DNA from 4 places in the Rhizobacter sp. LjRoot28 genome. Region 2 is predicted to be linked to each of the others. Evidence: predicted binding sites of a transcription regulator. Region 2 holds the regulator's gene; each other region holds the start of a gene.
What was found. Region 2 encodes LexA, which represses DNA repair genes until DNA is damaged. Its sites were predicted from a motif close to ACTGTATNNNNATACAGT; they were not measured.
Positions count from the first base shown of each region.

Region 1: a site for LexA is predicted at 1,850-1,867, ahead of dinB (DNA polymerase IV). Genes of this name have one in related genera too.
Region 3: a site for LexA is predicted at 1,339-1,356, ahead of ACSQ2F_RS07810 (PA0069 family radical SAM protein). Genes of this name have one in related genera too.
Region 4: a site for LexA is predicted at 2,166-2,183, ahead of recA (recombinase RecA). Genes of this name have one in related genera too.

Region 1 is NZ_CAXUQC020000001.1:2,908,046-2,911,707, forward strand. Features, by position in the region: gene ACSQ2F_RS13295 (glutathione S-transferase family protein) at 1-429, opposite strand, end outside; gene ACSQ2F_RS13300 (GNAT family acetyltransferase) at 500-922, opposite strand; gene ACSQ2F_RS13305 (hypothetical protein) at 947-1,216, opposite strand; gene ACSQ2F_RS13310 (DUF488 domain-containing protein) at 1,333-1,737, opposite strand; gene dinB (DNA polymerase IV) at 1,932-3,227, shown strand; gene ACSQ2F_RS13320 (alpha-hydroxy acid oxidase) at 3,218-3,662, shown strand, end outside.
Region 2 is NZ_CAXUQC020000001.1:2,546,504-2,550,165, reverse strand. Features, by position in the region: gene ACSQ2F_RS11630 (acyltransferase family protein) at 1-132, opposite strand, end outside; gene ACSQ2F_RS11625 (GDSL-type esterase/lipase family protein) at 178-972, opposite strand; gene ACSQ2F_RS11620 (helix-hairpin-helix domain-containing protein) at 1,283-1,585, opposite strand; gene lexA (transcriptional repressor LexA) at 1,590-2,267, opposite strand; gene ACSQ2F_RS11610 (asparaginase) at 2,341-3,282, shown strand; gene ACSQ2F_RS11605 (organic hydroperoxide resistance protein) at 3,328-3,662, opposite strand, start outside.
Region 3 is NZ_CAXUQC020000001.1:1,648,404-1,652,065, reverse strand. Features, by position in the region: gene ACSQ2F_RS07810 (PA0069 family radical SAM protein) at 160-1,323, opposite strand; gene dnaB (replicative DNA helicase) at 1,584-3,014, opposite strand; gene rplI (50S ribosomal protein L9) at 3,162-3,614, opposite strand; gene rpsR (30S ribosomal protein S18) at 3,628-3,662, opposite strand, start outside.
Region 4 is NZ_CAXUQC020000001.1:4,634,543-4,638,204, reverse strand. Features, by position in the region: gene ACSQ2F_RS21255 (regulatory protein RecX) at 304-873, opposite strand; gene recA (recombinase RecA) at 1,018-2,127, opposite strand; gene ACSQ2F_RS21245 (response regulator) at 2,406-3,077, shown strand; gene ACSQ2F_RS21240 (sensor histidine kinase) at 3,187-3,662, shown strand, end outside.

The DNA of each region.
Region 1 (3,662 bases), 360 kb from region 2:
CCGCAAGTCGGTCTCGAGCGCGGCGCAGGCCGCGAGCAGTTGACCGGTCACCCGTGTCAGCCAGGGATCGTGGCGCTTTTCCGAAGGCCGCAGCTGGTGCTCATAGACCATCTGCACGCTCTTCTCGCAAGCCGCCAGCCCGAGGCCGATCATGCGCAAGGCATGCTGCTGCTCGGCAAGGCCCTCGGGCATCAGGTTGCGGTGGCAGGGCATGGCCTGCAGGTACTGCAGGATGAGCGTGGAGTCCATCAGCACCTCGCCGTCGTCACAGACCAGGCTGGGCGCCTTCACCACCGGGTTGATCGCACGGAACTGCTCGAAGGTGCTGAAGACGGACACGGACGCGTGCTCGAAGGGCAGCCGCATCAACTGGAGCGACACGGCCACGCGTCGAACGTAGGGCGAATCCAGCATCCCGACCAGTTTCACGGCGACTCCGAAAACGATGAGGCGGCCAGTCTATGCCAAGCCCTGGCCCTCCGGGTGGCGAAGACAGGCCTCAATCGGCGATGAGGCGATGGCCGAGGCTGACGACGTCGTCCTGCCGGTAGCCCAGGCGCGCATAGAAGGCGAGCGCCGCCTGGTTGCTGCCGCGCACCTGCAGGTTCAGCTTGGGGCAACCTCGCTCGATGAGCAACGTTTCCAGGCGCCGCATGATGGCCTCGCCCAGCCCTTGCCGCTGGCATGCCGGCTCCACCGCGAGGTAGTTCACCCAACCGCGGTGGCCGTCGTAGCCGCCCATGGCGGTGGCCACGACGCGCTCTTGCAGCGTCCCCACGATGAACAGTTCGGGTTGCACGGTGAGCTTGCGCCCGATGTCCTTGCGCGGATCGTTCCACGGGCGGGTGAGGCCGCAGGCCTCCCAGAGGGCCAGCACGGGCTCCAGGTCATCGTCAGCATAGGGGCGCAGTTCGAAGGTCATGAGGGGCGATCTCGAGAAGCCGGCTCAGCAGGCCAGGGAGTCGGTGAAGCGCGCGTCGGGTGGCACGATCAACGCCAAGGAGAGGACGTCTGCATGAAAGACCGTTCCATTGGCGAATCGCAGTTCAAGGGAGGCGGGGCCGTGGCACTGGAAGTCGAGCGGCAATGCTTGCAGCCCGTGCCCGCCGTACCGCAGGCAGCCCGACACCAGCCGACCGACGCACCCACAGTCAGGCCCGGGCCACGGCCCTCCGCTGGCCACGAGTCCGAGCCCGGCAAGGTGGCGGAACGCCATGCCCAGACCGCCTTCGCGCGGACCGCTGACCTGCGCCGCGGCAAAGCGCACGTGAAGCTGATCGCCCGCCAGCCGAACCGCTGCGACCTCGGAATCCGCGAACTCGAAGGCGGGGGTCAGGAGGGCTCCCCAGCGGGTGGCAATGCGGCCCCGCGTTCGCCCAGCAGTTCGCGCAGCACCGAGCGGTGGCAGCGCGTCTCCACCTCGCAGTAGCAACCCACGGAGAAGTTCGCACGGTGCGACAAGGCGGCCAGCAGGGTCAGGGTGCGGTCGTTCTCGGGCTGGTTCATTTCGGCACGGTATCGGCGGACGAAAGCGGCCCAGGCCGCATCCGATTCAGCGCCGAGCGCGAGCTTGACCGTGTCCGCGGACGGCGCAAGGTTCGGGTACCAGACGTCGAACCAGTCTTCGCTCGCGAAGCTCGTCTTGGGCACACCACGCGGCGGCCGTCGCACCGTGCCGATGCGCAAGCCTTCGTCGGGCAACCGCGGGCCGCCCAGCCTCACCACTCGAACAACCAAGTTGACCTCCCCGACCAGACCGCCTCTGAAGGCCGCAGGCTACCGCGCCTGCGCGCCGGACGCACTCCCCTGAACGGCTGACACGATTGCCAGCGCCGGCCGGCTCGCCGATACTGTACGAAAATACAGCCGCATCGCGCAACCGGCCGCTCTGCCAAACAGCCAACGGCTTGCGCCCACCCGTCCGCCTTCCCGTGAATTCGCCCCCACCGCGTTTCATCGCCCACCTCGACATGGATGCCTTCTATGCATCGGTCGAGCTGCTGCGATACCCCGAGTTGCGCGGGCAGCCGGTCGTGATCGGCGGCGGGCGCGACCAGGCGCCGGTCCTGCAGCCCGACGGCACGCGGCGCTTCGCCAGGCTGCGCCACTACGCCGGCCGAGGCGTCGTCACCACGTCCACCTACGAGGCCCGGGCGCTGGGGGTGCATTCGGCGATGGGCATGATGAAGGCCGCACAGCTGGCACCCGACGCCATCCTGCTGCCGGTCGACTTCGACGAGTACCGCAAGTACTCGCGCTTGTTCAAGGCAGCCGTGCGCGCCATCGCGACCCAGGTCGAGGACCGGGGCATCGACGAGATCTACATCGACCTGACCGACCTCCCCGGTGTCGCAGACGACCGGGGCGAAGCGGCCGGCCGGGCCCTCAAGCAGGCGGTCCTGGACGCCACCGGCCTCACCTGTTCGGTGGGCATCACGCCGAACAAGCTGCTGTCCAAGATCGCCTCCGAGCTCGACAAGCCGAACGGCCTCACCCTGCTCAGCGCCGCCGAGGTGCCCGAGCGCATCTGGCCGATGGCGGCGCGCAAGGTCAACGGCATCGGACCCAAGGCGAGCGAAAAGCTCGCCGGCCTCGGTCTCCACACCATCGGTGACCTCGCCCGTGCGGACCCGGCCTTCCTGATCGAGCACTTCGGTCGCAGCTACGGCCATTGGCTGCACACCGCCTCGCACGGCATCGACGACCGGCCGGTGGTCCTCTTCAGCGAGCCGCGCTCCATCAGCCGCGAAACCACGTTCGAGCGCGACCTGCACGCCGTGCGCGACCGGCCACGCCTGACCGAGCTGTTCACCACGCTGTGCGTCAAGCTCGCCGGTGACCTGCAACGCAAGGGCTATGCCGCCAAGACCATCGGCCTGAAGCTGCGCTTCGATGACTTTCGCATCGTCACCCGCGACATCACGCTGCCCGCGCACACCTGCGACGCCCGCAGCATCCGGCGCGCCGCGGGCGAATGCCTGAAGCGCGTGGACCTGTCGCGTCGCATGCGGCTGCTCGGCGTGCGAGCCGGCAACCTGGCTCGCCTGGCGGACCTGCCGCCCGAGGGCACCCCGCCCCCCGCACGGGAGCCGGAGGTGCCCTACGCGGCATCGCTGCCCCTCTTCGACGAACCCGGACCCGGCCCGCTACGGGTCGCCCCTGCTGCGGACTCCGCTCCGGCTGTCGTAGAGTGGCAAGCTCTTCCCGAAGGACCACCATGCCCGTGATCACGAACATCGAAGACCTGCGAGTGCTCGCTCGCAAGCGGGTGCCGCGGATGTTCTACGACTACGCCGACTCGGGTTCGTGGACCGAGAGCACCTACCGCGCCAACGAGGCCGACTTCCAGGCCATCAAGCTGCGTCAGCGAGTGGCGGTCAACATGGAGAACCGCAGCCTGCGGACCACCATGGTGGGCCAAGACGTGGCCATGCCGGTGGCGCTCGCACCCACCGGCCTCACCGGCATGCAGCACGCCGACGGCGAGATCCTCGCGGCCCGGGCGGCCGAGCGCTTCGGTGTCCCGTTCACCTTGTCGACCATGAGCATCTGCTCCATCGAGGACATCGCCGCGCGCACCCACCGGCCGTTCTGGCTGCAGGTCTACGTGATGCGCGACCGCGCCTTCGTCGAACGGCTCATCGACCGTGCCAAGGCGGCCA
Region 2 (3,662 bases):
GATGACGTGGGACAGCACCACGAGGTTGGAGGCCAACGCACGCAGGCCGTCCATGTAGGCGGTGGCGGCCTCCGACGTGCGGAGGGAACGTGCCGGTGGCTGCCCGGCGGCGGGAACGGAGTCAGACTTCATCTCACGGTCCTTGTGAAGGGTTGGGGGTGGACGCGCGCAGGCGCATCAACGGCCGTCGGGCACCACGGTCCGCAGGGCTTCGTGGAAGCGCTCGTACCCCTTGGCATTGAGGTGCAGGCGGTCCTTGCCGAAGTAGGTCGCCTCCGGGCTGCCATCTGCCGCGGTGAACCAGGGTTGCAGGTCCAGCAGGGTGACGTTCGGCCTGGCGGCGGCAATGCGGCGAATGTGGCCGTTGAGGGCGTCGAAGTCGCCCGGTTTCACGGGCGCGGCCGGGTTGGCGCGCGGTGTGAGGGTGCACAGAACGACGGGCAGCTTGGGATCCTGCGCGGCTGCTGCATCCAGCACGCGCTCGATGTTGCGGGCGGTCTGCCGCGGGTCCTGGTGCGCGCTGAGGTCGTTGCCGCCGATCAGGAGCACGATGCGGCTCGGCTTCAGGTCGAGCACATCCTCCTGGAATCGGAACACCAGGCCGCGACTGGTGTCGCCGCCCACGCCGCGGTTGGCCACGACGGCGGGCGCCAGATCCTGTTCGGCGGATTTCCAGCCTCCAAGCAGGGAGTCGCCGGCAAGCACCAGCGCGCCCTGCTTGCGTTCCCGCTCTTTCCAGAACCGCTTGCGGTCTTCTGTCATCCAGCCGAATACCCGGATGGCCCCTTCGCCCGGCCAGGCCTTGGCGTCGGCCGGGTAGGGCGTCGGCGCATCGGCTGCGAGCGTCGGTGTGGCAGAGCCGGCCAATACGACCAGAAAAAATGCGATGAGTGTCGGTACAAATGGCCGCATAAGATGAGGTTGCTGGATGTTTCGAAGAATTGGCGGAAACCCTAGCAAGACCGCTGCCAAGACGCCCGGGATGAGACCGCGTGCCCCGCACCTCGCCGGGGCCGTCGCAGGGATCAGCGGCAGGTGGCCCTCTCGGCAAACCGGTGCGCTGCGGCGCATGCCGAGGGATCGGCGCACGTCAGTTGCGCTCAGGCCGCAAGCGAATCGGTTGTGGACAAACGGGTTCGTCATGTGCCCGCCGCGCGTGTGCCGGTTCCGGACTCACGCGCCGCGGACTTTGAAGCCGACTGACAAGCAGCCGGGCCGGTGCGGGGAGTGTCGCGGGCAGCGCCCAGCGTGCAGCCGCCCGGGATGCCGTGGCTGCGCGCGCTCAGAGCGAGCCGAACGCCGCCTTGCGCCGGGCGGTGTACGCCCACCACGGTGCGGGCGCCGCGCCGGCCATGAAATCGGTGGCCGCCATGAAGGTGTCGAGGACGCAAGGGTCCTGGCGATGCCCGGTGACTTGGCACAGTTCGCGGTACAGGGCGTAGGCATCCTTGCCCCGCAGCTCGCGGGGATGCTGGATGCCGAGGCGGCGCAAGGCGTCGGCCAGTGCAGGCCCGATGTTGGGCAACTGTTCCAGGCGCTCGCAGTGGTCTGGCGAGTGCGCCTTCGGGGCCTTGATCGCCGCCATGGCGCTACATGAACGCCGAGTTGCGAATGAGGCCGACCGCCAGTCCTTCGAGTTCGAAGTCGGTCGCGTCGGGCGGGACCACGATGGGCTCGAACTCCGGGTTCTCCGGGAGGAGTTCGATTCCGCCGCGGGTGCGCTTGAAACGCTTCACGGTGACGTCGTCGCCCAGCCGGGCCACGACGATCTGGCCGTTCTTCGCTTCCTTGGTTTTCTGGACCGCGAGCAAGTCGCCGTCGAGGATGCCGGCGTCGCGCATGCTCATGCCGCGCACCTTGAGGAGGTAGTCGGGCCGGCGCGAGAACATGCTGGCTTCCATGAGGAAGGTCTGGTCGATGTGTTGCTCGGCCAGGATGGGGCTGCCGGCAGCGACCCGACCCACCAGCGGGAGCGACAGCTGCGCGAGGCTCGGCAGGGGCAGGGTGTACTGGCGGCCCCGCGTGTCATTGAGGGCGCGCAGTGTGTCAGACTTCAAGCGGATGCCGCGCGAGGTGCCCCCGACGAGCTCGATCATGCCCTTGCGCGCCAGCGCCTGCAGATGCTCCTCGGCCGCGTTGGCGGACCGAAAGCCGAGCTCGGCGGCGATCTCGGCGCGGGTCGGAGGGGCGCCGGTGCGCTCGATGGCGCTCTGCACCAGATCGAGAATCTGCTGCTGGCGGTCGGTGAGTTTCGGGACGTCTTGCATGGCCATCCTTGTGGTGTTCTTCGGCAGCTGAACGTTCATCCAGTGGCTGTATTTTTATCCAGCTGAATCAAAAATGCAAAACGTCAATTCGACCGTGGTGGTGCTCGGCACCGGCGGCACCATCGCGGGGACGAGCCCGCCCGGTGCCGACGAGCGTAATTACCGGGCGGCGCAGCTCTCGGTGGCCGCGCTGCTGGAGGCCGTGCCGGGGCTGCCGGCCGGCCTCGTGTGCGAGCAGGTCGCCCAGGTCGACAGCAAGGACATGGGCCACGCCGTGTGGTTGCAGCTGGCGCAGCGGGTCTCGGTTCACCTGGCGTCCTCTCAGGTCGGCGGCGTGGTGGTGACCCACGGGACCGACACGCTCGAGGAAACGGCCTTCTTCCTGCAACGCGTGCTGGCCCCGGCCAAACCGGTGGTGTTCACCGCCGCCATGCGCCCGGCCACGGCGGCCGAGCCGGACGGGCCCGGCAACCTGCGGGACGCGGTGGCATTGGCGGCCGATGCGAGTGCGCACGGCGTGCTCGTCGTCATGGGCGGCGTGGTGTTCGGGCCGCGTGACGTGCGCAAGGCTCACCCGACGCGCCTCGATGCCTTCTCGAGCGGCTCGGCCGGGCCGCTCGGGCAGTTGCGGGACGGGAAGGTGTCGTGGCGGCGCGAGGTGCCCCGGGAGGTGGCCCTCGGTCTCGACTGGCTGCCGGCGAACCCGTCCGACTGGCCGCGTGTCGACCTGGTGGTGAGCCATGCCGGCGTGGACGGCGCCCTGGTGGATGCGCTGTGCGGGATCGGCACGCGCGGCATCGTGGCAGTGGGCACCGGCAATGGCACGCTGCACGAGGCGCTGGAGGCTGCCCTGCTCAGGGCGCAGTCGAAGGGGGTGGCGGTACGCCGGGCGACCCGCTGCCGGGACGGCGCGATGGTGCCTCGATCGAGCGACCCGTTTCCTGACGTGGGCGATCTCACGCCGGCCAAGGCGCGCATCGAGCTCATGCTGGAGCTGATGCGGTCGACCGGGTGAGCAGGGCGTTGCTGGCGGCCCCGATGAGGGAGCCGCCGGAGACGATCAGACGACCGTCAGCGTGACGTCGATGTTGCCGCGGGTGGCGTTCGAGTACGGGCACACCTGGTGGGCGGCTTGCACGATCTGCTCGGCGACGGCGCGCTCGACGCCGGGGATGGACACCTTCAAGGCAGCCTGGATGCTGAAGCCGGCCGGAATCGGGCCGATGCCCACGTCCGCGGTGATCGACGTCTCGGCCGGGAGGGCGATCTTCATCTTGCCGGCGACGACCTTCATCGCGCCGATGAAGCAGGCCGAATAGCCCGCTGCGAACAACTGCTCAGGGTTGGTCCCCACGGCGCCATTGCCGCCCAGTTCCTTGGGCGTGGTCAGCTTCA
Region 3 (3,662 bases), 900 kb from region 2:
TCAGATCAGGGTGAAGGGGCCGTGATCCTAGGGGGAACGGACACGCCCCCGCACTCAGGGGGGACCCGGGGCGTCGCGCGGGCACCAAGGTGTCGCCGAGGTGATGGCAGTCCTGCGCTCGTCGTGGAAGCGAGCGACGCCCTGCCCCCGTCCGCCGCCTCAAAAGAGTTCGCGCTGGCTGGAAGCAAGACGGCCGGCGGGGCGGATGAACCGCGAGACATCCAGCGCGGACCGGTCACGCCGGTCGAGGCCGAGGCGGGCGGACGCCTTCTGGAGACGCTGGCGCATCAGATCGGCCCAGACGCCCTGCCCGCTCATGCGCGAGCCGAAGCGGGCATCGTAGTCCTTGCCACCGCGCATCTCCCGCACGCGCGCCATCACCCGAGCGGCACGGTCGGGGAAGTGGGTGTCCAGCCATTGCTGGAACAGCGGGTTCACTTCCCAGGGCAGGCGCAGCACCACCGAGAAGGCACTCGTCGCTCCGGCAGCGGCGGCAGCCTCCAGCACCCGCTCCAGCTCGGGCTCGTTGATGAACGGGATCAGCGGCGAGACACTCACGCCGACCGGAATGCCGGCCCGGGCCAGGGCCTCGATGGTTTTCAGGCGACGCTGTGGCGAGGCCGCGCGCGGCTCCAGGATGCGTGACAGGGCCGGGTCGAGCGAGGTGACGGACACGTACGCGACCGCCATGCCGGCTTGCGCCATGGGAGCGATGAGGTCGATGTCGCGCTCGACGCCGGACGACTTGGTGATCACCGAGAACGGGTGCTGGCTGGCGCTGAGCACCTCGATGATGGCCCGCGTCAGGCCCAGCCGACGCTCGACCGGCTGGTAGGCATCGGTGGCCGAGCCGATGTTGATGACCTTGGGTTCGTAACGCGGGCGGGCCAGGGCCTCGCGCAACCGCTCGGCGGCATTGACCTTGGCCACGATGCGGGTCTCGAAGTCGAGGCCGGGCGACAGGTTCAGGTAGCTGTGGGTCGGCCGTGCGAAGCAGTAGATGCAGCCGTGCTCACAGCCTCGGTAGGGGTTGATGGAGAGGTCGAACGAGATGTCGGGCGAGTCGTTCGCGGTGATGATCGACTTGACGTGTTCCTCGATGACCTCGGTCGCCGGCGGAAGCCGCTCTTCAGCGGCCTCCTGGTCGAGGCTGCCCCAGCCGTCGTCGAAGGTCTCGTGCTGCAGGCGAGTGAAACGGTGCGGAAGGTCCCAAGCCGTGCCGCGTCCCTTGAGGGGCGGCGCGATGCGCACTTCGGCAACGGGGATCGGGTCGCCACAGCCGGCATCGTCCGGCGCACCGGTGGCGCCCGAGGGCTTCGGCATGAAAGGGGCTCGCATACTGTAATTATATACAGTACACCCAACCAACGGGAGCGTGGGGCCCTGCCCTGCACGCGACCACTTCGGGTTGCTGGAGCAACATGCGCGAAGGTGGAGGCCGAGACGCTCTTCACGGCCACGGGCGCCAGGTTCAGCCGTGTCGATCGGCTTCACCAAGCAGGCCGCACAGCCGCGACAGGTCCGTTCAGCCGCACCGACGCGCCGGCCAGCTTCATGTCGATGGGGGTCGGCGCTCTGCGCGCTCAGTACTCGTCGCCACCCGAGGCGTAGCCCGGGGCAAGGTTGTCGAACTTGGTCAGCGGCTTCAGGAAGGCGAGCTTGCAGGTGCCCACCGGGCCGTTACGCTGCTTGGCGATGATGATCTCGGCGACCCCGGGCTCCTTGCTCGTCTCGCGGTTGTAGTAGTCGTCGCGGTAGATGAACATGATCACGTCGGCGTCCTGCTCGATGGCGCCGGACTCGCGCAAGTCGCTCATCATGGGGCGCTTGTCGGTGCGGGTCTCGACGCTTCGGTTCAGCTGCGACAGCGCGATGACCGGGCACTTCAGTTCCTTCGCCAGCGACTTCAGGCCCCGCGAGATTTCGCCGATCACGGTGGCCCGGTTTTCCTCGTTGCCGCCGCTGCCGCTCATCAGCTGCAGGTAGTCGATGACGATCAGGCCGAGCTGACCGCATTGACGCGCCTGCCGACGTGCCCGGGCGCGCAGCTCGCTCGGGCTGAGGGCCGAACCTTCGTCGATGAACATGCTGACCTTGCCGAGCTTCTCGACCGCCTCGGACAGGCGGCCCCATTCGTCGTCGCGCAGCGCGCCGGTGCGCAGGTGGCCCTGGTCGATGCGGCCGAGCGAGCCGACCATCCGCAGCGCCAGCTGGGCGGCGCCCATTTCCATCGAGAACACCACGACCGGCAGGCCTTCGTTCACTGCGACGTACTCGCCGATGTTGAGCGCAAAGGCGGTCTTGCCCATGGACGGGCGCGCCGCGAGGATGATCAAGTCGCCCGGCTGGAGGCCCGAGGTCATGCGGTCGAGATCGTAGAAGCCGGTTCGCACGCCGGTCACGTCTTCCGCACCGTTCTCGTGAAGTTCATTCACCCGGTCGATCAGCTGCACCACCAACTGGTCCATGCTGAGGAAGCCCTCACGCGAGCGCGAGCCTTCTTCGCCGATCTTGAAGATCTTGCTTTCGGCCTCGTCCAGGATCTCCGAGACGTTGCGCCCCTGCGGGTTGAGTGCGGCGGTGGCGATCTCGTCGCTGGTGGCAACCAGCTTGCGCAGCACCGATCGTTCACGGACGATCTCGGCATAGCGTCGCAGGTTCGCCGCGCTCGGCACGCTCTGCGCCAGCGCATTGAGGTACACCAGGCCGCCGCATTCCTCGGCCTTGCCCTGCATCTGCAGGTGCTCGAACACGGTGATCACGTCCGCCGGCTTGCCGGCGTTCATCAGGCCGCCGAGCGCCCCGTAGATGAGCCGGTGTTCGGCGCGGTAGAAGTCGGTGTCCTTCAGCAGGTCGCCGGCACGGTCCCAGGCGCTGTTGTCGAGCAGCAGGCCCGCCAACACCGCCTGCTCCGCCTCGACGGAATGAGGTGGCACCCGCAGGCGGGCGACTTCATCATCATGGCCCGAAGCGCCGGGCGGTACGAAGGTGGTGGTGGTGAAGACTGCAGACATCGTCAAATCATACGGGCGGCCTGAGCGGCCGCCTGTGGGTAAGGCTGTGGACGAGCGGGGGGCATCCGGTGGAAATCCGCGAAGGCGGCGCCCAAACGGAAAAAGGGCCGGCAGTGCCGGCCCTTCTCGTTCGAGCGCTGAGTGTGATCAGTCGGTTTCGCCGACGACCACCACCTTCACCTCGACGACCACGTCGGTGTGCGGAGCCACCGTCACCAGGTGCTCGCCGACCGTCTTCAGCGGGCCGTTCGGCAGGCGAACCTGAGCCTTGGCGACCTTGAAGTCGATGCGGGTGAGCGCTTCGGCGATGTCCTGGTTCGTGACCGAACCGAACAGGCGACCGTCCACACCGGCCTTCTGGGTGATGTGAACGGTACGACCGCTCATCTTCTCGCCCAGGGCTTGTGCGGCGGCCAGCTTCTCGGCGGCGGCCTTCTCGAGTTCGGCGCGACGGGCCTCGAATTCCTTGATCGCGGTTTCCGTGGCACGACGTGCCTGGCGCGACGGGATCAGGAAGTTGCGGGCGTAGCCGTCCTTGACCTTGACGACATCGCCGAGGTTGCCGAGGTTGGCGACTTTTTCAAGCAGGATGATTTGCATGGGAAGTGCTCCTTCAGACCTTGTGCTGGTCGCTGTACGGCAGCAGGG
Region 4 (3,662 bases), 2.1 Mb from region 2:
CTCGGGTTCGGGAAAACGGGTGGGGATGATCGCGAGGCCCCGGGCGCCTTCAGGCAGGACTCTCTGCACGCCGGTCCAGCGGCCGCGTGCGCTCTCCCGCGAGGGGTTGGCAGCGACGTGTTGCACGCATGGGACGGCATCGAAAGACAGGACCATCGGGATGGCTTCGAAGGTGAGGCCTGCCATCTGGCGAAAGCAAGCGGAACCACGGGGAAAAGCCGGAGGAATATAGCATCTTGCACTGCACCAAAAGGACGCACGGACTACGTAGAACCCACGTCGCAACGAGGTCTATCGTCGTTCTCAGGTGTCGTCGTCCCCTTGGACGACCTGCCGGATGACCGAGGGAGAGAACCCGCGCCCGGCAAGAAACCGCATCTGACGGGCCCGGCCGGCAGCATCAGGGGCCGGCTCGCCGAATTTGCGACGCCACACCTCGCGGGCCCGATCAAGCTCCGACGCCTTCAGCGCGTCCCCCTCTTGCCGCGACAGGCTCAAGCCATGCTGGGCCAACTCCTGGCGGATGCGCAGGTTGCCATAGCGGGAAGCGCGCGCGTGCACCCGGCTTTCGATGAAGCGGGTCGTGTCGAGGTAGTGCCGGGATTCGAGCCAGTCCAGGGCCGCCTCGACCGCCGCTTCGGGAGGCACCCGCGCCACCGGGCCGTTGTCGGGCGGCGGCGACCCGACGCCTCGAGCCACCGGGGCGGGCTCGGCAGCCGCTTCTGAGTCTGTGTCGTGCCCTGCCGGGGAGGGCGACTCGGGGCTGGCGGCAATGTCCGCAAGCTTCGCCCGGGCTTCATCTTCCCGCGCGTGCCGCAACAGCTTGCGGCGCAGCTCAGTGCGACTGTGCTCGCGCTGGGCCAGCAGCTGCACGCCGCGCGCCTTGAGGGAGGGGCGAGCCTTCATGAACCGCGGTCCGATGCGGCGCCCGCCACGCCGTAGGCTCGGCGCGTGCGCGACCGGCTTCCGGCCGCTGCGGCATTGGCGTTGGCAGCGGCCGCAGCACGGCGCCGGACCTTACTCCTCGGCATCCTTTGCCGGCGCCTTGGCCTTCTTGGCGGGCTTGGCCGCATCGGCCCCGGCGGCCGCAGCTTCGGCCACGGGCAGAAGCGGAATGCCCAGGGCGTCGCGGACCTTGTTCTCGATCTCGACCGCCAATTCCGGGTTCTCTTTCAGGAACTCGCGGGCGTTGTCCTTGCCCTGGCCGATCTTCTCGCCGTTGTAGGCATACCAGGAGCCGGACTTCTCGAGCACCTTGGCTTCGACGCCCATGTCGATCACTTCGCCTTCGCGGCTGATGCCCTGGCCGTAGAGGATGTCGAACTCGGCGGTCTTGAAGGGCGGTGACACCTTGTTCTTGACCACCTTCACCTTGGTCTCGTTGCCGATGACCTCCTCACCCTTCTTGATGGAGCCGATGCGGCGGATGTCCAGGCGCACCGAGGCGTAGAACTTGAGCGCATTGCCGCCGGTGGTGGTTTCGGGCGAGCCGAACATCACGCCGATCTTCATCCGGATCTGGTTGATGAAGATGACCATGGTGTTGGTCTTCTTGATGGTGCCGGTGAGCTTGCGCAGGGCCTGGCTCATCAGGCGGGCTTGCAGGCCGGGCAGGGCATCACCCATTTCGCCTTCGATTTCGGCCTTGGGGGTGAGGGCCGCCACCGAGTCGACCACGACCAGGTCGACGGAGGCCGAGCGCACCAGCGCGTCGACGATCTCGAGCGCCTGCTCGCCGGTGTCGGGCTGGCTGATGAGGAGCTCTTGCAGGTTCACGCCGAGCTTCTGGGCGTACTGCACGTCGAGGGCGTGCTCGGCATCGATGAAGGCGCAGGTGCCGCCCAGCTTCTGCATTTCGGCGATGACCTGCAGGGTGAGCGTGGTCTTGCCGCTGGACTCGGGGCCGTAGATCTCGACCACCCGGCCGCGGGGCAGGCCGCCGACACCCAGCGCGGCATCGAGGCCGAGCGAGCCGGTGGACACGACCTCGATGTCGTCAATGACCTCACCCTCGCCGAGGCGCATGATGGTGCCCTTGCCGAACTGCTTCTCGATCTGGGCGAGCGCAGCCTGCAGGGCCTTGGCCTTTTCGGTGTTGAGGGTGGCGGGCTTGACGGGGGCATCCATGAGCAGTCTCCAGAAGATTGACACGGATTATCTACAAGACTGGTTATTTGTACAGTCTTTTCAACAGGGGGTAAAGGGGATCACCCCAGGGGTAGCCCCGAAGGCAGGTGGGCGTCGACGTGCGAAACTGCCCCGACGACCTCGGGACAGGATGCCGCTGCCCGCATCCGGCCCGTCCCGCCGGGAGGGCTGGCCTGCCGCACATGCCACCGAAGACGGCGACACCGAGTGCAGCGACACCGACTACAGCGACACCGATCGATTGGGGACCCCACGCCATGCGCATTCTGATTGCCGAGGACGACCAGGTGCTGGCCGATGGCCTGCTGCGCTCCTTGCGCAACGGCGGCTATGCGGTCGACCACGTCGCCAGCGGCAGCGAGGCGGATGCCGCCCTCGCCTCCCACGAGTTCGACCTCGTCATCCTCGACCTCGGCCTGCCGCGCCTGCACGGCCTCGAAGTGCTGCGCAAGCTGCGCGCCCGCGGCGCCAGCGTGCCGGTACTGATCCTGACGGCCGGCGACAGCGTCGAGCAACGGGTGAAGGGACTGGACCTGGGTGCCGACGACTACATGGCCAAGCCGTTCTCGCTGCAGGAACTGGAAGCCCGTGTGCGCGCCCTCACCCGCCGAGGCCTCGGTACCGCGTCCAACGTGCTCAAGCACGGCCCCCTCAGTTTCGACACCACCGGCCGCGTCGCCTACTTCAACGACCAGATGATCGACCTCTCGGCGCGCGAGCTCAGCCTGCTCGAGGTGCTGCTGCAGCGCGCCGGCCGGCTGGTCAGCAAGGACCAGCTCGTCGAGCGCCTGTGCGAGTGGGGCGAGGAAGTGAGCAACAACGCGATCGAGGTCTACATCCACCGGCTGCGCAAGAAGATCGAGCACGGCCCGGTGCGCATCGCCACCGTGCGGGGGCTGGGCTACTGCCTGGAAAAGATTGCGGCTTGACCTCTTTCGCCTGCGGCGGCTGAAGCCGCGCAGTGCGGTCGCCCCCGTGGCCGGGCAGCCCGGATTCCCGAGAGAGCAGCGGTCGCTGTTCGGCGAGATCCTCGACTGGATGCTGGCGCCACTGTTGCTGCTGTGGCCGATGAGCGTGGTGCTGACCTGGCTCGTGGCGCAAGGCATCGCCAACAAGCCCTTCGACCGCGAACTGGGCGACAAGGCGCGGCTGCTGTCCCAGCACCTCACCGTGCAGACCTGGGCCGACGGCGAGCCGCACCTGGTGTTCTCGCTGCCGGCCGACGCGACCGAGCTGCTGCATGCGGACGAGTCCGATACGCTCTTCTACCAGGTGGTCGGGCCGCATGGGGAGTTCCTCGGCGGCGACCGCATGCTGCCGGCCCCTCCGGAGTCGCAGGAGTCGCCGGCGCCGGGGGTGCTGTACTTCCGCGACGAGGAGATGAACGGCGAGCCGGTGCGGGTCGCGTTCGTGCGGGTGCGGGTGCCGCAGCCCGGCACCGGCACGGCCACCGCCCCGCTCGTGCAGGTGGCCGAAACCCTGGGCAAGCGTTCGCGCCTGGCCACCGAAATCAT